Regions from separate parts of the Phytobacter sp. V91 genome, predicted to be linked through region 3. Evidence: predicted binding sites of a transcription regulator. Region 3 holds the regulator's gene; each other region holds the start of a gene.
What was found. The regulator CRP, encoded in region 3, controls carbon source genes, mostly activating them, when cyclic AMP is high. The targets are predictions, from matches to a motif close to ATGTGANNNNNNTCACAT.

Region 1 (7,132 bases), on a different contig from region 3:
TTTATCGCCCAGAATATTCAGCGGAACGCCTGCAAACTGACCGCGGCCGCCGCCATGGCAAAACAGTACTTTATAGTTCGAGGGGATATTCAGCAGGTCACGAAAATCCTTTTCTGCCTCTTCCGCCACATGGATAAATTCTTTGCCACGGTGGCTGATTTCCATCACCGATGTACCAAGACCCTGCCAGTCACAAAGCTCCTGTTGAGCTTGTTTAAGCACATCCGCCGGTAACATTGCCGGACCTGAACTGAAATTAAAGACCTGAGCCATTTCCCCTCACCACGCTAAAAGCAATAAGTTATAACAGTGGATATCGGTTTTATCATTCAGTGACACGCGCCGCAATGTCTAAAACTTATGACCCGGCAAATGTGCGCCACCTCACACAAAACATTCTTCCGGTGAATCGTCATAAAACCGACATTTTGGCTATAAGGGACAGGCGAATTATCCCGTTGACCTTCGACCATTCTGGATTTATGCGCTACTAACATCATTGAAGTTTATCTTTGCGCTGACCGCTGTCGGACTGCATCGCCAGCCGACGAAAATCTGCGTACAAGCGATAGAGATCAAACACTTTTATTTTTATGCGTTAACAGGCAGTTACCTTTGATAATCTCAGGGGAAAGTTTTATTTTCGCCGACCGCCCGGCGAAGATAGCGCCAGTCACATAAAACCCGTATGATCGCCCGCTTTACGTACAAAAAAGTGACTGCTGCTATGACGCAAACCTATATCCCCGGCAAAGACGCCGCCCTGGAAGATTCCATCGCTCGCTTCCAGCAAAAACTGCTCGATCTCGGCTTTAATATTGAAGAGGCTTCCTGGCTGAACCCGGTGCCAAACGTCTGGTCCGTGCATATCCGTGATAAAGACAGCGCGCTATGCTTCACCAACGGCAAAGGCGCCACCAAAAAAGCGGCCCTGGCTTCTGCGCTGGGTGAATATTTCGAGCGTCTGTCCACCAACTATTTCTTTGCCGACTTCTGGCTGGGCGATGCCATTGCTGATGGCCCCTTCGTTCACTATCCGAATGAAAAATGGTTCCCGCTGCCAGAAGATGAGACGCTGCCGGAAGGTATCCTGGATGCCCGCCTGCGCGCATTTTACGATCCGGAGAATGAACTGACTGCGGGCATGCTGGTCGATTTGCAGTCTGGCAATGAAGCGCGGGGTATTTGCGCCCTGCCGTTTACCCGTCAGTCTGACGCGCAAACCGTCTATATTCCGATGAATATCGTCGGCAACCTGTATGTGTCCAACGGCATGTCTGCTGGTAACACCGCGAACGAAGCCCGCGTTCAGGGTCTGTCCGAAGTATTTGAGCGCCATATCAAAAACCGCATTATCAGCGAACGCATCAGCCTGCCGGAAATCCCGGCGGAAGTTCTGGCGCGCTATCATGGCGTCGTTGCCTCTATTGAAAAACTGGAAGCTGAAGGTTTCCCGATCTTCGCGTATGACGGTTCGCTTGGCGGTAAATACCCGGTTATCTGTGTTGTGTTATTCAACCCGGCTAACGGCACCTGCTTTGCCTCCTTTGGTGCACACCCTGATTTTGGCGTGGCGCTGGAGCGTACGGTGACGGAACTGTTGCAGGGCCGCGGTCTGAAAGATCTGGATGTCTTTACGCCTCCGACCTTCGATGATGAAGAAGTGGCAGAACACACCAATCTTGAAACCCACTTTATCGATTCCAGCGGCTCTATCTCCTGGGATCTGTTTAAGCAGGATGCGGATTATCCTTTCGCTGACTGGAGCTTCGCCGGGACAACCGAAGAAGAGTTCGCCACGCTGATGGCCATCTTCAACGCAGAAGACAAAGAAGTGTACATCGCCGACTACGAGCATCTGGGCGTCTACGCTTGCCGTATCCTGGTGCCGGGTATGTCCGACATCTATCCGGCGGAAGATCTGTGGCTGGCCAACAATGCCATGGGTACTCATCTGCGCGAAACAATCCTCTCCCTGCCAGGCAGTGAGTGGGAGAAAGAAGATTACCTGAACCTTATCGAGCAGCTTGATGAAGAAGGTCATGACGACTTCACCCGCGTCCGTGAACTGCTGGGTATCGCAACCGGCAAAGATAACGGCTGGTTCACACTGCGTATTGGTGAACTGAAAGCCATGCTCGCCCTCGCAGGCGGTGATTTGGATCAGGCGTTATCCTGGGCTGAGTGGACCATTGAGTTCAATGGCTCGGTCTTTAGCGCAGAGCGCATCAATTACTATCGCTGCCTGCAGACCTTACTGCTGCTGGCGCAGGAAGATGAGCGTCAGCCTTTGCAGTATCTGAATGCCTTTGTGCGGATGTACGGTGCCGATGCCGTCGATGCTGCCAGCGCCGCCCTCAGCGGCGAAGCGCCTTTCTATGGGCTTCAGCCTGCAGATGGTTCTCTGGAAGCGTTCCCGGCCCATCAGGCGTTGTTAGCTGCTTACGAAAAATTACAACGTGCTAAACGGACGTTCTGGTCGAATTAACAACAAGTAGTACGACAATATGTAGGCTTAATGACAGGTCTACGCTATATTATGGGGCAATTTCATTGCCCCATTTTATTAATATTTCGGCAATGAGTGCCAATTGTAATAATTAAGTTAATTATGGGTAAATGCATATATAGCTACCCAGGGCTCATTGTTACTTTTTATGGCAATTACTCCATTTTAGTTAACGGTTTTCGGGAGGCCACATAAAAAAATTCAACACTTTTTGCAAAATTTAAAATTTATTTTTATAATTATAAACAACAAGTTAACTCGCATTCGCTGTAAAACCACGCGCTTTGCGGTCCTATTAGCCAGGCGAGATATGATCCATATCAAATTCTCTTCTATAATGCTTTGTTAGTATCTCCTCGCCGACTTAAAACAAAGAGAGAGTTAGTGTGAAAGCTGACAACCCTTTTGATCTATTACTTCCAGCTGCGATGGCAAAAGTTGCCGAAGATGCAGGTGTTTATAAAGCAACAAAGAAACCGCTGACCACGTTCTTTTTGGCCATTACTGCGGGCGTCTTTATCTCCATCGCTTTTGTTTTCTATATTACGGCCACCACGGGTACAGCATCGATGCCTTTCGGCATTGCTAAACTTGTTGGCGGTATCTGTTTCTCATTAGGGCTGATTCTTTGCGTCATCTGTGGCGCTGACCTCTTCACTTCAACCGTATTGATTGTGGTGGCCAAAGCCAGCGGACGTATTACCTGGGGCCAACTGGCACGTAACTGGGCAAACGTCTATATCGGTAACCTGATTGGCGCATTGCTGTTCGTGCTATTGATATGGTTATCTGGCGAATATATGGTGGCAAATGGCGGTTGGGGCTTAAACGTCCTGCAGACAGCCGACCATAAACTGCACCACACTTTTGTTGAAGCTGTCGCATTAGGTATTCTGGCAAACCTGATGGTCTGTCTGGCAGTATGGATGAGCTACTCTGGTCGTAGCCTGACAGATAAAGCGTTAATTATGGTGCTGCCGGTGGGCATGTTCGTTGCCAGCGGCTTTGAGCACAGTATCGCAAACATGTTTATGATCCCGATGGGTATCCTGATTCGTAACTTTGCGACCCCGGAGTTCTGGACCGCAGTTGGTTCCAGCCCGGAAAACTTTTCTCACCTGACTATTGCAAATTTCATCACCGATAATCTGATTCCTGTAACAATTGGGAATATCATTGGTGGAGGGTTGTTAGTTGGGTTGACATACTGGGTCATTTACCTGCGTGGCGATAACCATCATTAATGGTTGTCTCAGGCAGTAAATAAAAAATCCACTTAAGAAGGTAGGTGTTACATGTCCGAGCTTAATGAAAAGTTAGCCACAGCCTGGGAAGGTTTTGCGAAAGGTGACTGGCAGAAAGAAGTAAACGTACGTGACTTTATCCAGAAAAACTACACCCCATATGAAGGTGATGAGTCCTTCCTGGCTGGCGCAACTGATGCGACCACCACATTGTGGGACAAAGTTATGGAAGGTGTTAAACAGGAAAACCGCACTCATGCGCCTGTTGATTTCGACACCTCTGTTGCGTCCACCATTACTTCTCACGATGCAGGCTATATCAACAAAAGCCTCGAGAAAATTGTTGGTTTGCAGACTGAAGCTCCGCTGAAACGTGCGATTATCCCGTTTGGTGGCATCAAAATGGTTGAAGGTTCTTGCAAAGCGTATAACCGCGAGCTGGATCCTGCGCTGAAAAAAATCTTCACCGACTACCGCAAAACTCACAACCAGGGCGTGTTTGATGTTTACACCAAAGACATCCTGAACTGCCGTAAATCCGGTGTTCTGACTGGTCTGCCTGATGCATATGGCCGTGGCCGTATCATCGGTGACTACCGTCGCGTTGCACTCTACGGTATCGACTTCCTGCTGAAAGACAAATACGCACAGTTCCTGTCTCTGCAAGCTGACATGGAAAACGGCGTTAACCTGGAAGCCACCATCCGTCTGCGCGAAGAAATCTCCGAGCAGCATCGTGCTCTGGGCCAGATCAAAGAAATGGCAGCAAAATATGGCTGCGATATCTCTGCTCCGGCAACTTCCGCTCAGGAAGCGATTCAGTGGACTTACTTCGGCTACCTGGCTGCAGTTAAATCCCAGAACGGCGCAGCAATGTCCTTCGGTCGTACCGCTACCTTCCTGGACGTGTTCATCGAACGCGACCTGAAAGCAGGCAAAATCACCGAGCAAGAAGCGCAGGAAATGGTTGACCACCTGGTCATGAAACTGCGTATGGTTCGCTTCCTGCGTACCCCAGAATATGATGAACTGTTCTCTGGTGACCCGATCTGGGCAACTGAATCTATCGCCGGTATGGGCGTTGATGGCCGTACCCTGGTTACCAAAAACAGCTTCCGCTTCCTGAACACCCTGTACACCATGGGGCCGTCTCCGGAGCCGAACATCACCATTCTGTGGTCTGAAAAACTGCCACTGAACTTCAAAAAATACGCGGCTAAAGTCTCCATCGATACCTCTTCTCTGCAATATGAGAACGATGATCTGATGCGTCCTGACTTCAACAACGATGACTACGCTATCGCTTGCTGCGTAAGCCCGATGGTTGTTGGTAAACAAATGCAGTTCTTCGGTGCTCGCGCTAACCTGGCGAAAACCATGCTGTATGCAATCAACGGCGGCGTTGATGAAAAACTGAAAATCCAGGTTGGTCCGAAAACTGATCCTATCAAAGGCGACGTTCTGAACTTCGACGAAGTAATGGATCGTATGGATCACTTTATGGACTGGCTGGCTAAACAGTACGTCACCGCACTGAACGTCATCCACTACATGCACGACAAGTACAGCTACGAAGCCTCTCTGATGGCGCTGCATGACCGTGACGTTATCCGCACTATGGCGTGTGGTATCGCAGGTCTGTCCGTTGCTGCTGACTCCCTGTCTGCAATCAAACATGCGAAAGTTAAACCAATTCGTGACGAAGACGGTCTGGCTATCGACTTCGAAATCGAAGGCGAATACCCGCAGTTTGGTAACAACGACGCTCGCGTTGATGACATGGCGGTTGACCTGGTTGAACGTTTCATGAAAAAAATTCAGAAACTGACTACCTATCGCAACGCTATCCCGACTCAGTCTGTTCTGACCATCACTTCCAACGTTGTGTATGGTAAGAAAACCGGTAACACCCCAGACGGTCGTCGTGCTGGCGCGCCATTCGGACCAGGTGCTAACCCAATGCACGGCCGTGACCAGAAAGGTGCTGTTGCCTCTCTGACCTCCGTTGCTAAACTGCCGTTTGCTTACGCTAAAGATGGTATTTCTTATACCTTCTCTATCGTTCCAAATGCGCTGGGTAAAGACGACGAAGTGCGTAAAACCAACCTGGCAGGCCTGATGGATGGTTACTTCCATCATGAGTCTTCCATTGAAGGTGGTCAGCACCTCAACGTGAACGTGATGAACCGCGAAATGCTGCTCGACGCGATGGAAAACCCGGAAAAATATCCGCAGCTGACCATCCGTGTATCTGGCTACGCAGTACGTTTTAACTCCCTGACTAAAGAACAGCAGCAGGACGTTATCACCCGTACTTTCACTCAGACTATGTAATTCGGTTTGACTGAAATCGCGAAGTAATAAGCGTACAATGAAGGCTCCACGTCAGTGGGGCCTTTTTAACACCCCGCCCCACACCAGTCTGCTTCGTCGGTTATCTATACTCATGGATATCTGCCAAAACAGATTTAACACAGCCGGATTGAGCTGTGCATCAATACAGACCCTGGATGGGTCACATCTGGAGAATACACCGCAATGTCAGTGATTGGTCGCATCCACTCCTTTGAATCCTGTGGCACCGTCGATGGCCCTGGGATCCGTTTTATCACCTTCTTCCAGGGCTGCCTGATGCGCTGCCTGTATTGCCACAACCGTGACACCTGGGACACCCACGGCGGCAAAGAGATAACCGTTGATGAGTTAATGAAAGATGTGGTGACCTATCGCCACTTTATGAACGCCTCCGGCGGCGGCGTCACCGCATCAGGTGGTGAGGCCATGCTACAGGCGGAATTTGTCCGTGACTGGTTCCGGGCCTGTAAAAAAGAAGGCATCCACACCTGCCTTGATACCAACGGCTTTGTGCGTCGCTACGATCCGGTGGTCGATGAATTGCTGGAAGTCACCGACCTGGTGATGCTTGATCTGAAACAGATGAACGATGAGATCCACCAGAATCTGGTGGGGGTCTCTAACCACCGCACACTGGAATTCGCAAAATATCTGTCGAACAAGAACATCAATGTCTGGATCCGCTATGTCGTGGTACCCGGCTGGTCCGACGATGACGACTCTGCCCACCGCCTGGGTGAATTCACCCGCGATATGGGCAACGTCGAGAAAATTGAGCTGCTCCCCTACCACGAGCTGGGCAAACACAAATGGGTGGCAATGGGTGAAGAGTACAAACTTGACGGTATTCACCCGCCGAAGAAAGAGACCATGGAGCGCGTGAAAGGTATTCTGGAACAGTATGGTCACAAGGTGATGTACTAATCATAGCCATCCGGATGGGGCCAACGGCCTTATCCGGACTGCCCGTAACGCCTGTCTTCATGACCTTAAGTCCCCGATTCATCATTATTGGTGGCTATCG
Region 2 (7,132 bases), on a different contig from region 3:
GCAATATCACCCGCATTAAAATGTGACCAGATGGCATTAATTTCTTTCGGCGCAACGTTTGCCAGGCCTGAAATACATGCAGAACAACCATCAACGAAACCCTGATGGATTAGTGGATCAGGTCCATTGAGAACATCGAAATTATCTATATCTTTCACCGCATTCAGAAAACCACTCAGGCTTTCATAACTACCGGCGCTGTCTTTAATCCCGATAATATTCGGATGCGCCGCCAGAGTGCGAACGGTCTGTGGTTCAAGGGTATTCCCGGTGCGGGCAGGGATGTTATACAGAAATACCGGAACACTGAGTGCGTCAGCGATGGCGGTATAATGGGTAATTAATTCATTTTGTTTTAATGGTACAAAATATGGGGTGATCACGGAAACTGCATCCACGCCCAGTTTTTCAATTTGTTTCCCTAAGCGAATAGTTTCACGGGTAGAAATTTCGCCAATATGCGCCACGACATTTGCTCTGCCTGCGACTTCATCAACACAGGTTGCGGTAACCGCGACTTTTTCCTGCTCATTCAGAACAAAAAACTCGCCGTTTGTGCCGCCACAAAAAATGCCGTTTCCTGCCGCAAGTTGACGATTAATCTGCTGGCGTAATGCAACGGGATTAAAGGCGCCGTCAGAATCAAAAGGCGTAACAATGGCGGTTAAAACCCCTGCAATCTTTTTACTCATGTTGTTGTTCTCCTTTACTTTGAATTTGTAGGAAACAGTGTCTGATAAATCGCCTGCACATCGTCATGGCTGACGGTGCAGGGGGCATTATTCATTAAGCGTTTGACGTTAAGCGCCGCATCCGCCAGCGAGGGAATGTCGCTGCGGGGGACGCCCAGACTTTCCAGGTTATCCGGCAGATTCAGACGCTTCACCAGCCCGGCAAAGAACTGCACGAGCCCGTGAGATTTCTCTTCCGCGCTGAGCGAGGTATCAGCATCCGGCAGCAGATCCCAGACCTGGGCAAACTTCTCAACCGCAAAAGGGCGAACCACTTTCATGCAGGGGGCCAGCAAAATGGCGTTAGCGACCCCGTGCGGCAGATGGTATTTGCCACCGAGCGGGTAAGACAGGGCATGCACCAGATGGGTACCCGCATGGGTAATAGCCGCACCGCCGTAGTAAGAGGCCCATAACATCTCAAGACGGGCTGCCAGGTTATGCGGCTCATTGACTGCGGTTTCGATGTTATGCAGCAGCTTACGCAGGCCGGTCAGCGCCACGTTATCGCTTACCGGGTTGGCAATGGTGGCGGTAAAGCACTCAATCAAATGGCAGAGCGCGTCGATGCCGGTAGAAGAGGCGATATGCGCTGGCATACTGGTGGTCAGTTCCGGCAGTAAAGCGACGTAATCCGGGAGCAGAACCGGCGAAATAATGCCGATTTTTGTGTCCTGCTCAGGAATAGCCAGAATGGCGTTCGGCGTGGCTTCGGATCCTGTGCCTGCGGTAGCCGGGATCAGTAAAGAGGCAACACGCGCAACGGGCTTCACGCCCTCAAGCATGGCATTGAGGCCTGGCGACTGTGGGTGATGTAAAACGGACAACAGCTTGGCGACGTCCAGCACGCTCCCTCCGCCGATCCCGACAATCAGATCAAAGCCAGCGTCCGGCGCATTCGCCATAATCTTCGCCACATCATGCTGACTCGGCTCAGGCGGGACTGAATCGAGAATCTGTACATGGCGGCCATCTGCCGCAAGCAGGGTGAGGATCTGTTGGGTGGCGGCAAGTTTGATGACATTGCTGTCGCTGACCAGTAAGAGGCTCTTTTTTCCCGCCAGCAGCGGTGCCAGAGCCGGGATAGCTCCTGCGCCGCTGATGAGGGTGCTGTTAATCGTAACCACAACGTTCTCCTGTCTGTCATTATCTTATGATTGAACTTAATCATTTAATTTCAACCACGGTCACTGTATGGCCTAAATTTATAATTTATTCGCAAATTAAATAAGTTGATCTTGCTCACATATAATCAATCATGATTGAATATAATCATGTCCAGCATAATACGACCCGGAGCACGAATGAACGTTGGGATAACTACACAGAAGTCAGCGCACAGCATTGTGATTCTGGCCGATGATTTTACTGGGGCGAATGACGCAGGCGTCAGCCTGGCGCAGGCAGGAATGAGCGTTGAGGTTGCGCTCGATGACAACTATCTCAGCGATGCGCAGGCGCAGATCTTTAATACCGACAGTCGGGCACTGTCAGCCTCCGATGCCGCCGCACGGGTTAGCGCGCTGGCAGCAGAGGTTTTGCAGCACGCCTCGCCGCAGTGGCTGGTAAAAAAGATGGATTCCACATTACGCGGCAATCCAGGCGCCGAAGTGGCTGCCCTCCAGCGGCTTACGGGAGTTGCCGCCATCATCGTGGCGCCTGCTTTTCCTGCGGCCGGGCGGGTGACCCTTGGCGGGCAGTGCTTTGTTAAGGGGGAACTGCTCACCGATACCGAATTTGCCAGCGATCCGAAAACGCCGGTCGTCAGCGCCAGCGTGGGGGCGCTTTTTAGCGGCGACGTGCGCCATGTGCAACCGGCTCAGCTAGCGCAGGCGCTGGCGGAAGCAACAGCAGAAAAACCGGTCGTGCTGGTGGTGGATGCCCAAACGGATGCGCATCTTGATGAGATTGTGACCCATGCCATGCAGGCTGAACTCAGGCCATTGCTGGTGGGATCGGCAGGCATATGTGATGCGCTGTCGCGTCGCCTTACTCCGGTCAAAAGCGGACAGGTGCTGGCGATTGTCGGCTCGATGAGTGAAATCGCTCAAAAGCAGCTGGCGGCAGTGGCGGCGCATCCTCGCTGCCAACAGTTTTTTATTGATATCAACACGATATTCGCTCCCCAGCCAACGGACTACGCCGCGGCCATTGTTGCTGCCTTACAGGACGGAAAGCACTGTCTGGTGCACACCTGCCCGGATGAGCAGGCGCGTCATCAGGTTACCGCCCTGTGCGAGCGCTGGGGACTCAGCCGTACCGAATGCGGTGAGCGCATTTGTGACTATTTAGGCCAGTTGACCCGCAATGTGCTGGCGCAGACCCAGCCTGACGCGCTGTATCTCTCCGGAGGGGATGTGGCCATCGCGGTCGCCCGTTCATTGGGCGCAAAAGGTTTTCAAATCCAGGGCCGCGCCGCAGGCTGCGTGCCGTGGGGATATTTTTCAGGTTGCGAATGGCAACGACCAGTGATGACCAAAGCAGGGGGCTTCGGCGACGAAACTACGCTGCTTAGGGCTTTGAATTTTATTGAGGAGAAATCGAGTGACTAATGTTATTGCCGTAACTATGGGTGATCCGGCAGGGATTGGCCCGGAGATCATTATTAAATCGCTGGTTGAAGGAGAACTTTCCGGTGCGCCGGTGGTGGTGGTGGTGGGCTGCGCCCGGACGTTTCAGCGTATTCTGGCGCTCAATATTACGCCGCATGCGGAGCTGCGTATCATCGAACAGGTGAGCGAGGCGCATTTTGCTCCCGGGGTGATTAACGTGCTGGATGAACCTCTGGCGGAGCCGCAGGCGTTAGAGCCAGGTAAAGTCCAGGCCCAGGCCGGGGATCTGGCCTACCGCTGCGTGCGTCGCGCCACCGAACTGGCGATGGCCGGAGACGTAAAAGCCATTGCCACTGCGCCGCTGAATAAAGAAGCGCTGCATCTTGGCGGGCACCATTATCCGGGACATACCGAACTGCTGGCTAAACTGACCAATATCAATGACTACGCCATGGTGCTGTATACCGACAAACTTAAAGTCATTCATGTCACCACCCATATCGCGCTGCGTAAATTCCTCGATACGCTCAATCAGGACAGGATCAAAACGGTCATCCGCGTGGCAGACCGTTTCCTTAAGCGCGTGGGCTTTGCTAACCCGCGTATCGCGGTGGCCGGGGTCAACCCGCATGCCGGTGAAAACGGACTCTTTGGCGATGAAGAGATAACCACCGTCGGCCCTGCGGTTGAGGCGATGAAGGCCGAAGGGCTGAATGTGACCGGGCCGTGTCCGCCGGATACCGTGTTTATGCAGTGCCACGAAGGTATGTATGACATGGTGGTGGCCATGTATCACGATCAGGGACATATACCGTTAAAATTGCTGGGCTTTTACGATGGGGTTAATATCACTGCGGGCCTGCCGTTTATTCGTACCTCAGCGGATCATGGCACCGCATTTGATATTGCCTGGACCGGGAAAGCAAAACCGGAGAGCATGGCGGTATCCATCCAGTTGGCGATGCAAATTACGCGAGATTAAAATGAAGGGATATAACCGGTTAGAGCAGATTATGGACTATCTTAAGGGCCACAATCTGGTGACAGTGGATCAACTGGTGGCGGCCACCAACGCCTCACCGGCCACTATCCGTCGCGACCTGATTAAGCTCGATCAGGAAGGGGTGATCAGCCGTTCCCACGGCGGAGTGACCCTGAACCGGTTTATCCCCTCGCAGCCAACCACGCTTGAGAAAATGCAGCGCAACCTCAGCGAAAAACATGCCATCGCCAGCGCGGCCGCCGCGCTGGTGAAAGCCGGAGATGCCATTGTACTGGATGCCGGAACGACCATGATTGAACTGGCGCGTCAGCTCACCCATCTGCCATTGAGGGTGATCACCAGCGATTTGCATATCGCGCTGTTTTTATCCGAGTTCAGGCAAATCGAGGTGACAATTATTGGCGGGCGGATTGATGATTCCAGTCAGTCCTGCGTGGGGGAGCACGGGCGCAGACTGTTACAGGGGATCTGGCCGGATCTGGCATTTGTCAGCTGTAACGGCTGGGATCTGGAAAAGGGCATCACCTCGCCAACGGAAGAGAAAGCGGCTTTGAAACGGGCGCTGATTGATAATGCCCGGCGTCGGGTGTTGCTGGCGGACAGCAGCAAATACGGCGCCTGGTCATTGTTCAACATTGCCCGTCTTGATTCTCTGACCGATATCATCACCGATGCGCAGCTCAGTGATGATATCCGCCAGCAGCTTGCGGCATTGCCTGGGCAGCTAACCATTGCTGGTTAACGGCGCGTCTTTTAGGGCAGTCGTGAAATATTCTCTTTGATCACGGCGACGGAGTGGTTAAATTTCGCCACTTCGTCACCTTCCAGCTGTAACTCAATAATCTGCTGAACCCCACTTTGCGCCAGAACCGCAGGCACGCCGATGGCCACGTCATTCACGCCGTATTCCCCTTCCAGCACGCAGGAAATGGCCAGCGCGCGGTGGCTGCCGGTAAAGATATTGCGGCAGATTTCGGCAATAGTCCCGGCAATCCCGTACTCGGTGCAGCCTTTACGGGCGTAAATCTCAAACCCGTGTTTGCGTACCTGCTCGGCGAGGGCATCGCAATCCAGTGGTTTACCGGTTTTACGCAGCCAGACGTCGGCAATCGGCGAACCGTACACCGAGGAGTGCGACCACACCGGGAACTGGGTGTCGCCATGTTCACCCAGAATAAAGGCATCAATACTCTGGGCGCCAATGTCGAGGGTTTGCGCCAGAGCGCGACGCAGACGGGTGGTATCAAGCCAGACGCCGGTGCCGATCACCTGATTGCGCGGCAGACCGGAGAGCTTCCATACCTGCCAGGTGATGATATCGCAGGGGTTGGTGGCGATAAGAAAAATACCCTTAAAGCCATTTTCCATCATCGGCGGGACGATATTTTTGACGATCCGCGCGGTGTTCTGTAACTCATCAAGCCGCGTCTGGCCGGGCTTAAGCGGGCCGCCTGAGACGGTGATAACTGCAATATCCACATCAGCGCAGTCGGTTGCATCACGACTGGAGATAGTCATCATGCCGGGCATATAGGCGGCAGCGTCCGCCAGATCCTGCACGTGTCCTTCGACCCGGTCACGGTTGAGGTCCACCAGGATCAACTCTTCAGCAATATTTTGATTGAGCAGGGCGTAAGCGGCGGATGCGCCAACGTTGCCGGTACCGATAATCATCACTTTGCGGGCTTTGGTATTCATTTCAATTCCGTCGTCTGGATTAATCTGAGCGTAAAGTACCGCCTGAGCAGAACCCTGTGCAATGTGGAGGGGGATTTATAAGTTAATTATATGGTTAAGCGGGCAGAGTTTGCGCGTAATTTAACAGAACAATAACAGGAGGATGCCATGTACACCGTGATACCCGCTTCGGCTGCGCAGCCAGAAATTCGCACCCTGATTGCCGCGCTAGATGCCTGGCAGTCGCAGCTTTACCCCGAGGAGAGTAATCATCTGCTCGATCTCGCCACGTTGCCCGCATCGACCCTGATCCTGCTCGCCATCCGCCATACCGGCGGTGAGTTCATCGGCTGTGGCGCGGTGGTGCTTAACGGCGATGGCACGGGCGAGATAAAGCGCGTCTATATTGACGCCCGTCACCGGGGGCAAAAGTTGGGTGAGCAACTGATGGCTGAGCTGGAGAAAACGGCGCTGGCGCGCGGTTGCCATACGCTGCGGCTGGAGACCGGTAACCAGCAACCGGCGGCGGTACGTCTGTATACGCGCTGCGACTACCAGATACGCAGCGCCTTTGCCCCTTACCAGGACGATCCCTTAAGCATTTTTATGGAGAAGGGTCTGACTGAGGATGTTCGTTTAACAATTCTATAAATGCATCGAGATGGCGGGTTTTGGCCCCGCGTCGCCAGACCAGCCAGGTGGTCAGCCAGCGCCAGTTTTCCGCCAGCGGCCAGGCGCCGACCTGATGATGACCGGGCATACTTTCCAGCATGCTGCGCGGGATCAGCGCCAGTCCTGCCCCGGCGATAACGCAGGCCAGCATACCGTGATAGGACTCCATCTCATGGATTTTGCCGGGCGTAGCCTGGTCGGCATGAAACCAGCTTTCGAAATGGCGACGATAAGAGCAGTTGGCGCGAAAGGCATAAATACTGGCCCCGTTGACCTGGGCTGCCCGGCTGACGGGTTCATGACCGTGAGGGGCGACGATCATCATCTCTTCGCGATAGACCGGAATGCCCTCCATGCCGGGGTGCATAATTGGCCCGTCAACAAAAGCGGCGCTGAGGGTGCCGTCCAGCACGCCGTCGATCATTTTGCCGGAAGGGCCGGTGGCCATATCAAACTGTATACGGGGATAACGCTGATTGTAGCGGGCAAGAGTCGCC
Region 3 (7,132 bases):
TCAATACGCGGTTCGCGAAGCTGAGACGAAGCAAAAGAAGTGGTGGTATAGATGGCATCGATGCCGTTATTCAGCAGGTTTTCTACCCCTTTTGAAAAGACACCGTGCGTAACATACAGGCTCACGCTGCGGGCACCCGCATCGCGTAGCACCTGTGCGGAGCCGATAAAAGTGCCGCCCGCATCGCAAAGATCGTCAACAATGAGCACGTCTTTCCCTGCAACATCGCCGGAAACCAGCGCAAAACCGGTCAGGTTACCGCTCGCCACATCACGCTCTTTGGTGATGATGGCGTAATCCTGGGCGCCACTGGCTTTCGCCACGTTATGAATTTTCTTTAACGCCCCCGCATCGGGTGCCACCAGCATCAGCCTGCCCGTGCTGATGGCATGACGCAGGTTTTTGCTTTTCAGCAGGCAGGCCTCCTGAGCAATCACCACGCAGTTATTGATGGCCGCGGCTGCCGCATCGCTATGTGGATCCAGCAGAAAAACTTTGCTGAAGTTAAGTGTATTCAACTGATTAGCGAACACTTTAAGGGCAAAGCTATCACCGTTAACCATATGCCTGTCCTGACGCGCCCAGGGCAGCCAGGCCAGTTCAAGATGGCTTATCGCGATGTCGGTAACATGGCGCACAGCCTCAACCAGTTGTGCTAACAGCATGAAATCGTTCATATCACGCATGGCTGCGAAACGGATACGCATGACCCTGGCAAAACGTGGCAACTCATTGCTGACTTTTAGCCATACCGCACCATCAGGAAAGACACCATGCTCGATTTCAACTTGCTGATTATCAATAGTTAGTTCTATTTTTTTGGTCATAATTCACCTCACTATTAATTAATGTCCCTGGGACACATACAATATTGTCCATAAGACACTTATCGGCAAGTTATTTTTTGCACATTGAGAAGAAAAGGAATTAACAGCATGATATTTAAAGAAATAAAAGTTATCTTGCCGCGCTTCGTGGGGCTGATAAACTTGTGGCGTGTTAACTAAGACGAGTAAGCGATGATCAGCGAAGCAGAGTATCTGGATTCTTATGATGCCAGCCGGTTCCCTTCCCCCCTGGTGACGGTGGACAGCGTATTGCTAACGCTTCATGAGCAGGTACTTTGCGTTTTACTGGTGGAGCGTGCCAGCCCGCCGCAGCAAGGGTACTGGGGTCTGCCTGGCGGGTTTATCGATATCGAGCAGGATGAATCAACCCGCGCCACTGCGCTACGTAAGCTCACGGAAAAAACCGGTATCTCTCCCTCATGGCTGGAACAGCTGGATACCTTTTCTGGCGCACAGCGCGATCCGCGTGGCTGGAGTCTGACTATCGCCTGGTATGCGCTCATCTCATGGGTGGCCTGCGCTCCGCACGTCGCAACCGTCAGCGACGCTAAATGGGTACCGGTAAGCTCACTTGATGATATCGACCTGGCCTTTGATCACCGGGAGATAATTCAAACTGCGCTGCAGCGATTACGGCAGAAAACGATGTACTCTTTACTGCCTGTTTATTGTCTGCCTGATACCTTTACCCAGACACAATTGCAGGAGGCGACCGAAATTATCCTCGGCCAGCCTATCCAGCGAAAAAGCCTGATTCGCCGTTTCGAGGCTTCAGGCATGTTTGAAGAGACTGGCGAAAGCCTGGCGACTGGCGCACGGAAAGCGCGCTTATGGCGACGTAAGCCTGATGTCGACATCCATCTCTTTTCCCGTAATTTACTGGCGGATTAGCCTGTATACCGCTCGTAGCCCATGAAATGAACAATCGGACATGCTGCGTGTCGTTATAGTCATCCCCCAACAATTTATCGATTTTCTGTACTATGGCTGAAATGACCCCTTCGCAACTTTCGGAAATTGAAGAGAATACGCAGGACTTCCGCCCGATGCGCGGAGCGCGTAATCCCCATTTCCAGACCATGCTGCCGCGGATTATCCGTCGCAAGCTGGGCTTCGCCCCCCACTGGCAGCGCCTCGAACTCCCTGACGGCGACTTTGTTGATCTCGCATGGAGCGAAGATCCGGCTCAGGCCCGGCATAAGCCACGGCTGGTGGTCTTTCACGGGCTGGAAGGCAGCCTTCACAGTCCCTATGCGCACGGCCTGGTTGAGGCGGCAAAAGAGCGTGGCTGGCTTGGTGTGGTAATGCATTTTCGCGGATGCAGCGGCGAGCCTAATCGTCTCAACCGGATTTACCATTCAGGTGAAACTGAAGACGGGAGCTGGTTTTTACACTGGCTGCGCCGGGAGTTTGGCGAAGTGCCCACTGCGGCAGTCGGCTACTCGCTGGGGGGCAATATGCTCGCCTGCCTGCTGGCAAAAGAAGGCAGCAGCGCGCCGCTGGATGCCGCAGTGATTGTCTCAGCCCCCTTTGTGCTGGAAGCATGCAGCAACCATATCGAAAAGGGCTTTTCCCGGGTCTACCAGCACTACCTGCTCAATTTGCTCAAAGCCAACGCCTCACGCAAACTTAAGGCCTATCCAGGCTCCTTGCCGGTGAGCCTGGCGCAGCTGAAACGCGTCCGCCTGCTGCGCGAATTTGACGATTTGATCACCGCGCGTATTCATGGCTTTGCCGATGCGATCGACTATTATCGCCAGTGCAGCGCGATGCCGCTATTGAACAAAATAGCCAGACCGACACTGATTATTCATGCGAAAGACGATCCTTTTATGGATAGCCATGTGATTCCCGATCCGCAATCCCTGCCAGCGACAGTAGAGTATCAACTTACCGAGCATGGCGGCCATGTCGGCTTTGTGGGCGGCACGCTGCTTAGGCCGCAAATGTGGCTTGAGAAGCGGATCCCTGACTGGCTAAATACCTGGCTGGACGTCTAAGATGATAATTCCCTGGCAAGACCTCGCGCCTGAAACTCTGGACAATCTGATTGAGAGCTTTGTCTTGCGCGAAGGCACTGATTATGGTGAACATGAGCGCGCATTCGCGCAAAAAGTTGCCGATGTTAAGCGGCAACTGAAAAGTGGCGAAGCGGTGCTGGTGTGGTCAGAGTTACACGAAAGCGTCAACATTATGCCGCGCGCGCAGTTTCGCGAGTAACAGGATCCCGGCGAAAATACTCGCTTTTTCATGGAGCAACTATGTCTGCAAAACATCCGGTTATTGCCGTAACGGGCTCCAGTGGGGCAGGAACCACCACCACCAGCCTGGCGTTTCGTAAAATTTTCGCCCAGTTGAATCTGCACGCCGCCGAAGTCGAAGGCGACAGTTTCCATCGTTTCACCCGGCCAGAGATGGACATGGCCATCCGTAAAGCGCGCGATTTAGGCCGACATATCAGCTACTTTGGCCCGGAAGCCAATGATTTTGGTCTGCTGGAAAGCACCTTTATCGACTACGGGCAAACCGGGAAAGGTCAGTCGCGAAAATACCTTCACACCTATGATGAAGCGGTTCCGTGGAACCAGGTGCCAGGCACATTTACCCCCTGGCAGCCCCTTCCTGAACCCACGGATGTCCTTTTCTATGAAGGTTTGCACGGCGGCGTAGTCACGCCACAGCATGACGTTGCGCGGCATGTGGATCTGCTGGTCGGCGTGGTTCCTATTGTCAATCTGGAGTGGATGCAGAAACTGGTGCGGGATACCAGCGAACGCGGCCACTCCCGTGAAGCAGTGATGGACTCTGTCGTGCGCTCAATGGAAGACTATATCAACTTCATTACGCCGCAGTTTTCCCGCACCCATATTAACTTCCAGCGCGTTCCCACCGTTGATACCTCAAACCCGTTCGCCGCCAAGGTTATTCCATCACTGGATGAAAGCTTTGTGGTGATCCATTTCCGTAACCTTGAGGGGATTGATTATCCCTGGCTGCTGGCAATGCTGCAGGGCTCGTTTATTTCTCATATGAATACGCTGGTGGTTCCGGGCGGCAAAATGGGGCTGGCGATGGAGCTGATCATGACACCGCTGGTACAGCGGCTGATGGAAGGCAGAACGATAGCGTAATTTCAGCGCCCTCCCCTCGCAGGAGAGGGCCAGAGCAGGGCATCAGAACCTACAATGCCCTTATCCAGTCAGGCTTCAATCACTTCATATGTATGAGTGATGTTCGCCGCTTTTTCCAGCATCAGCGCCACCGAGCAGTACTTCTCAGCAGAGAGATCCACTGCACGCGATACCGCCGCATCTTTCAGCTCTTTTCCCGTCACAATAAAGTGCAGGTTGATATGGGTAAACAGACGAGGCGCTTCTTCACGACGCTCAGACGTCAGTTTCACTTCGCAGTCCGTCACATCGTGGCGACCTTTTTGCAGAATAGATACAACATCGATAGCGCTGCAGCCGCCAGCCGCCATCAGCACCATCTCCATCGGGCTTGGGGCTTTGTCGCCAGAGTTTCCATCCATCAAAATTTGGTGCCCTGATGCGGACTCGCCAAGGAACGTTAACCCTTCAACCCATTTCACACGTGCATGCATTTTGATTCACTCCGGAGTAGCAATTTTCTCTACAGATTACGCGTACATAAGAAAAGGCGCAACGGAAGGCGACCTGCGTCAAGCTGAAGCGAGACACCAGGAGACAGGCGGCAAAAGCTATGCTAAAACAGTCTGGATGCTACAGTGATACATAGACGTACTGCATGTATGCAGAGGACTATATATATTAGAGGCCGCAGACACGTCTGACGGTTCACTTCCCAAGTATCGGGAAGACAGATTGCAACCCCAGATGCAGGGTGCAGATCCTGAGTCTGGAGCCAGCTTATAACAGAGGATAACCGCGCATGGTGCTTGGCAAACCGCAAACAGACCCGACTCTCGAATGGTTCTTGTCTCATTGCCACATTCATAAGTACCCGTCGAAGAGCACGCTGATTCACCAGGGTGAAAAAGCGGAAACGTTGTATTACATCGTCAAAGGCTCAGTGGCAGTGCTCATCAAGGATGAAGAAGGGAAAGAGATGATCCTCTCTTACCTGAATCAGGGTGATTTTATCGGTGAACTGGGGCTTTTCGAAGAAGGTCAGGAGCGTAGTGCATGGGTACGCGCCAAGACTGCTTGTGAAGTGGCCGAAATTTCCTACAAAAAATTCCGTCAGCTGATCCAGGTAAACCCGGATATTCTGATGCGTCTGTCTTCGCAGATGGCGCGTCGCCTGCAAGTGACATCGGAAAAAGTCGGCAACCTCGCTTTCCTCGATGTAACAGGCCGTATTGCTCAGACGTTACTGAATCTGGCAAAACAACCCGACGCAATGACTCACCCGGACGGTATGCAAATTAAAATAACCCGTCAGGAGATTGGTCAGATCGTGGGCTGTTCTCGCGAAACCGTAGGCCGCATCCTGAAGATGCTGGAAGATCAGAACCTGATCTCCGCCCACGGTAAAACCATTGTCGTGTACGGAACACGTTAAGTCTTCGAACGGTGCATTATCATAGGTAATGCGCCGTTTTTGTTTCTATGTGGCGCAGGCTGATTTACCACCCCGAAATCAACTATGCACTGCGACAAACGCTGGTGTTATGTCTGCCGGTGACCGTTGGTCTGATTGTCGGCCGACTGGATCTCGGTCTTCTCTTCTCGTTAGTTCCCGCCTGTTGCAACATTGCCGGTCTCGACACCCCGCATAAACGCTTTTTTAAACGGGTGATTATTGGCGGTTCGCTTTTCGCCGGTAGCAGCCTCGCGGTGCAATTTTTACTCTTCGAAAATGTCCCGTTGCCTCTTATTCTGACGATGATGACGCTCATTCTTGGGGTGACCGCGGAAATCAGTGCGCTACATGGCAGGTTACTACCCGCCTCACTGATCGCCGCCATCTTTACTCTGAGCCTTGCGGGCAATATGCCGGTCTGGGAACCGCTGTTGATCTACAGTCTCGGCACCCTGTGGTACGGCGCGTTTAACGCCTTTTGGTTCTGGCGGGAGCAACCGCTTCGCGAATCCTTAAGTTTGCTGTACCGGCAACTGGCCGATTACTGCGAAGCAAAATACAGCCTGCTGACCCAGCATGCGGATCCGGAAAAAGCGCTGCCGCCGCTACTGGCCCGCCAGCAAAAGGCCGTGGATATGATTAGTCAGTGTTATCAGCAACTGCATATGCTGGCTGCGAATCATAATGGTGACTACAAGCGGCTGCTTCGTGTCTTTCAGATGGCGCTCGATTTGCAGGAGCATATAGCCGTCAGCTTGCATCAGCCTCAGGAAGTGCAGGCGCTGGTCGAACGCAGCCATGCCGAAGAAGTGATCCGCTGGAACGCGCAGACCGTCGCGGCCAGGCTGAGGGTCATTGCCGACGATATTCTCTATCACCGTTACCCCCAGCGCTTCAGTATGGATAAACAAATCAGCGCGCTGGAGAAAATCGCCCACCAGCATCCTGATAACCCGGTGGGGCAGTTTTGCGCCTGGCACTTCAGCCAAATCGCCCGGGTTTTGCGAACGCAGCGCCCCCTCTATATTCGCGATCTGATGGCGGAAAAGCAGCGCAGGTTGCCGCTACTACCGGCACTCAGAAGCTATTTATCTCTTAAGTCCGCGGCCTTACGCAACGCTGCGCGCATCAGCGTGATGTTAAGCGTCGCCAGCCTGATGGGCAGTGCCCTGCATTTACCCAAGCCCTGGTGGATCATGATGACCGTGATGTTTGTCACCCAAAACGGCTATGGCGCAACGCGAGTGCGCATTTTGCACCGGGCGGCAGGCACAATGGCCGGGTTAATCATCGCCGGAGCCACGTTGCACTACCATGTACCGGAAGGCTACACGCTGGTCACCATGCTGATTGTCACCCTGATAAGCTATCTGATCATTCGCAAAAGTTACGGCTGGGCGATGGTGGGCTTTACCCTTACGGCGGTGTACACGCTTCAGCTTCTGACCCTCAACGGCGAACAATTTATCGTCGCCCGTCTTATCGATACGCTGATTGGCTGTCTGATAGCCTTTGGCGGCATTGTCTGGCTGTGGCCGCAATGGCAAAGCGGCCTGCTGCGACGCAATGCCCATGATGCGCTGGAAACGTATCAGGACGCTATCCAGTTACTCCTGAGCAACGATCCGCAGGTCACGCCGCTGGCATACCAACGAATGCGCGTCAACCAGGCGCACAACGCCTTATTCAACCCCCTTAATCAGGCGATGCAGGAGCCG

Region 1: focA (formate transporter FocA) is a predicted target of CRP. The motif match lies at 2,818-2,835, and genes of this name have one in related genera.
Region 2: ACSZO4_RS04520 (iron-containing alcohol dehydrogenase) is a predicted target of CRP. The motif match lies at 1,962-1,979, and genes of this name have one in related genera.

The regions. Positions count from the first base shown of each region.
Region 1 covers NZ_CBFFRJ010000023.1:26,510-33,641, forward strand. The annotation lists gene serC (3-phosphoserine/phosphohydroxythreonine transaminase) at 1-273, opposite strand, end outside; gene ycaO (30S ribosomal protein S12 methylthiotransferase accessory factor YcaO) at 728-2,488, shown strand; gene focA (formate transporter FocA) at 2,896-3,753, shown strand; gene pflB (formate C-acetyltransferase) at 3,805-6,087, shown strand; gene pflA (pyruvate formate lyase 1-activating protein) at 6,292-7,032, shown strand.
Region 2 covers NZ_CBFFRJ010000013.1:54,061-61,192, reverse strand. The annotation lists gene ACSZO4_RS04525 (dihydrodipicolinate synthase family protein) at 1-692, opposite strand, end outside; gene ACSZO4_RS04520 (iron-containing alcohol dehydrogenase) at 707-1,858, opposite strand; gene dtnK (D-threonate kinase) at 2,036-3,283, shown strand; gene ACSZO4_RS04510 (D-threonate 4-phosphate dehydrogenase) at 3,276-4,265, shown strand; gene ACSZO4_RS04505 (DeoR/GlpR family DNA-binding transcription regulator) at 4,267-5,028, shown strand; gene ACSZO4_RS04500 (L-lactate dehydrogenase) at 5,040-5,984, opposite strand; gene ACSZO4_RS04495 (GNAT family N-acetyltransferase) at 6,132-6,614, shown strand; gene ptrR (putrescine utilization regulator PtrR) at 6,568-7,132, opposite strand, start outside.
Region 3 covers NZ_CBFFRJ010000014.1:21,859-28,990, forward strand. The annotation lists gene prs (ribose-phosphate diphosphokinase) at 1-827, opposite strand, end outside; gene ACSZO4_RS04665 (NUDIX hydrolase) at 1,020-1,739, shown strand; gene ACSZO4_RS04670 (hydrolase) at 1,832-2,848, shown strand; gene ACSZO4_RS04675 (YheU family protein) at 2,850-3,068, shown strand; gene ACSZO4_RS04680 (phosphoribulokinase) at 3,110-3,979, shown strand; gene ACSZO4_RS04685 (OsmC family protein) at 4,048-4,452, opposite strand; gene crp (cAMP-activated global transcriptional regulator CRP) at 4,761-5,393, shown strand; gene ACSZO4_RS04695 (YccS/YhfK family putative transporter) at 5,441-7,132, shown strand, end outside.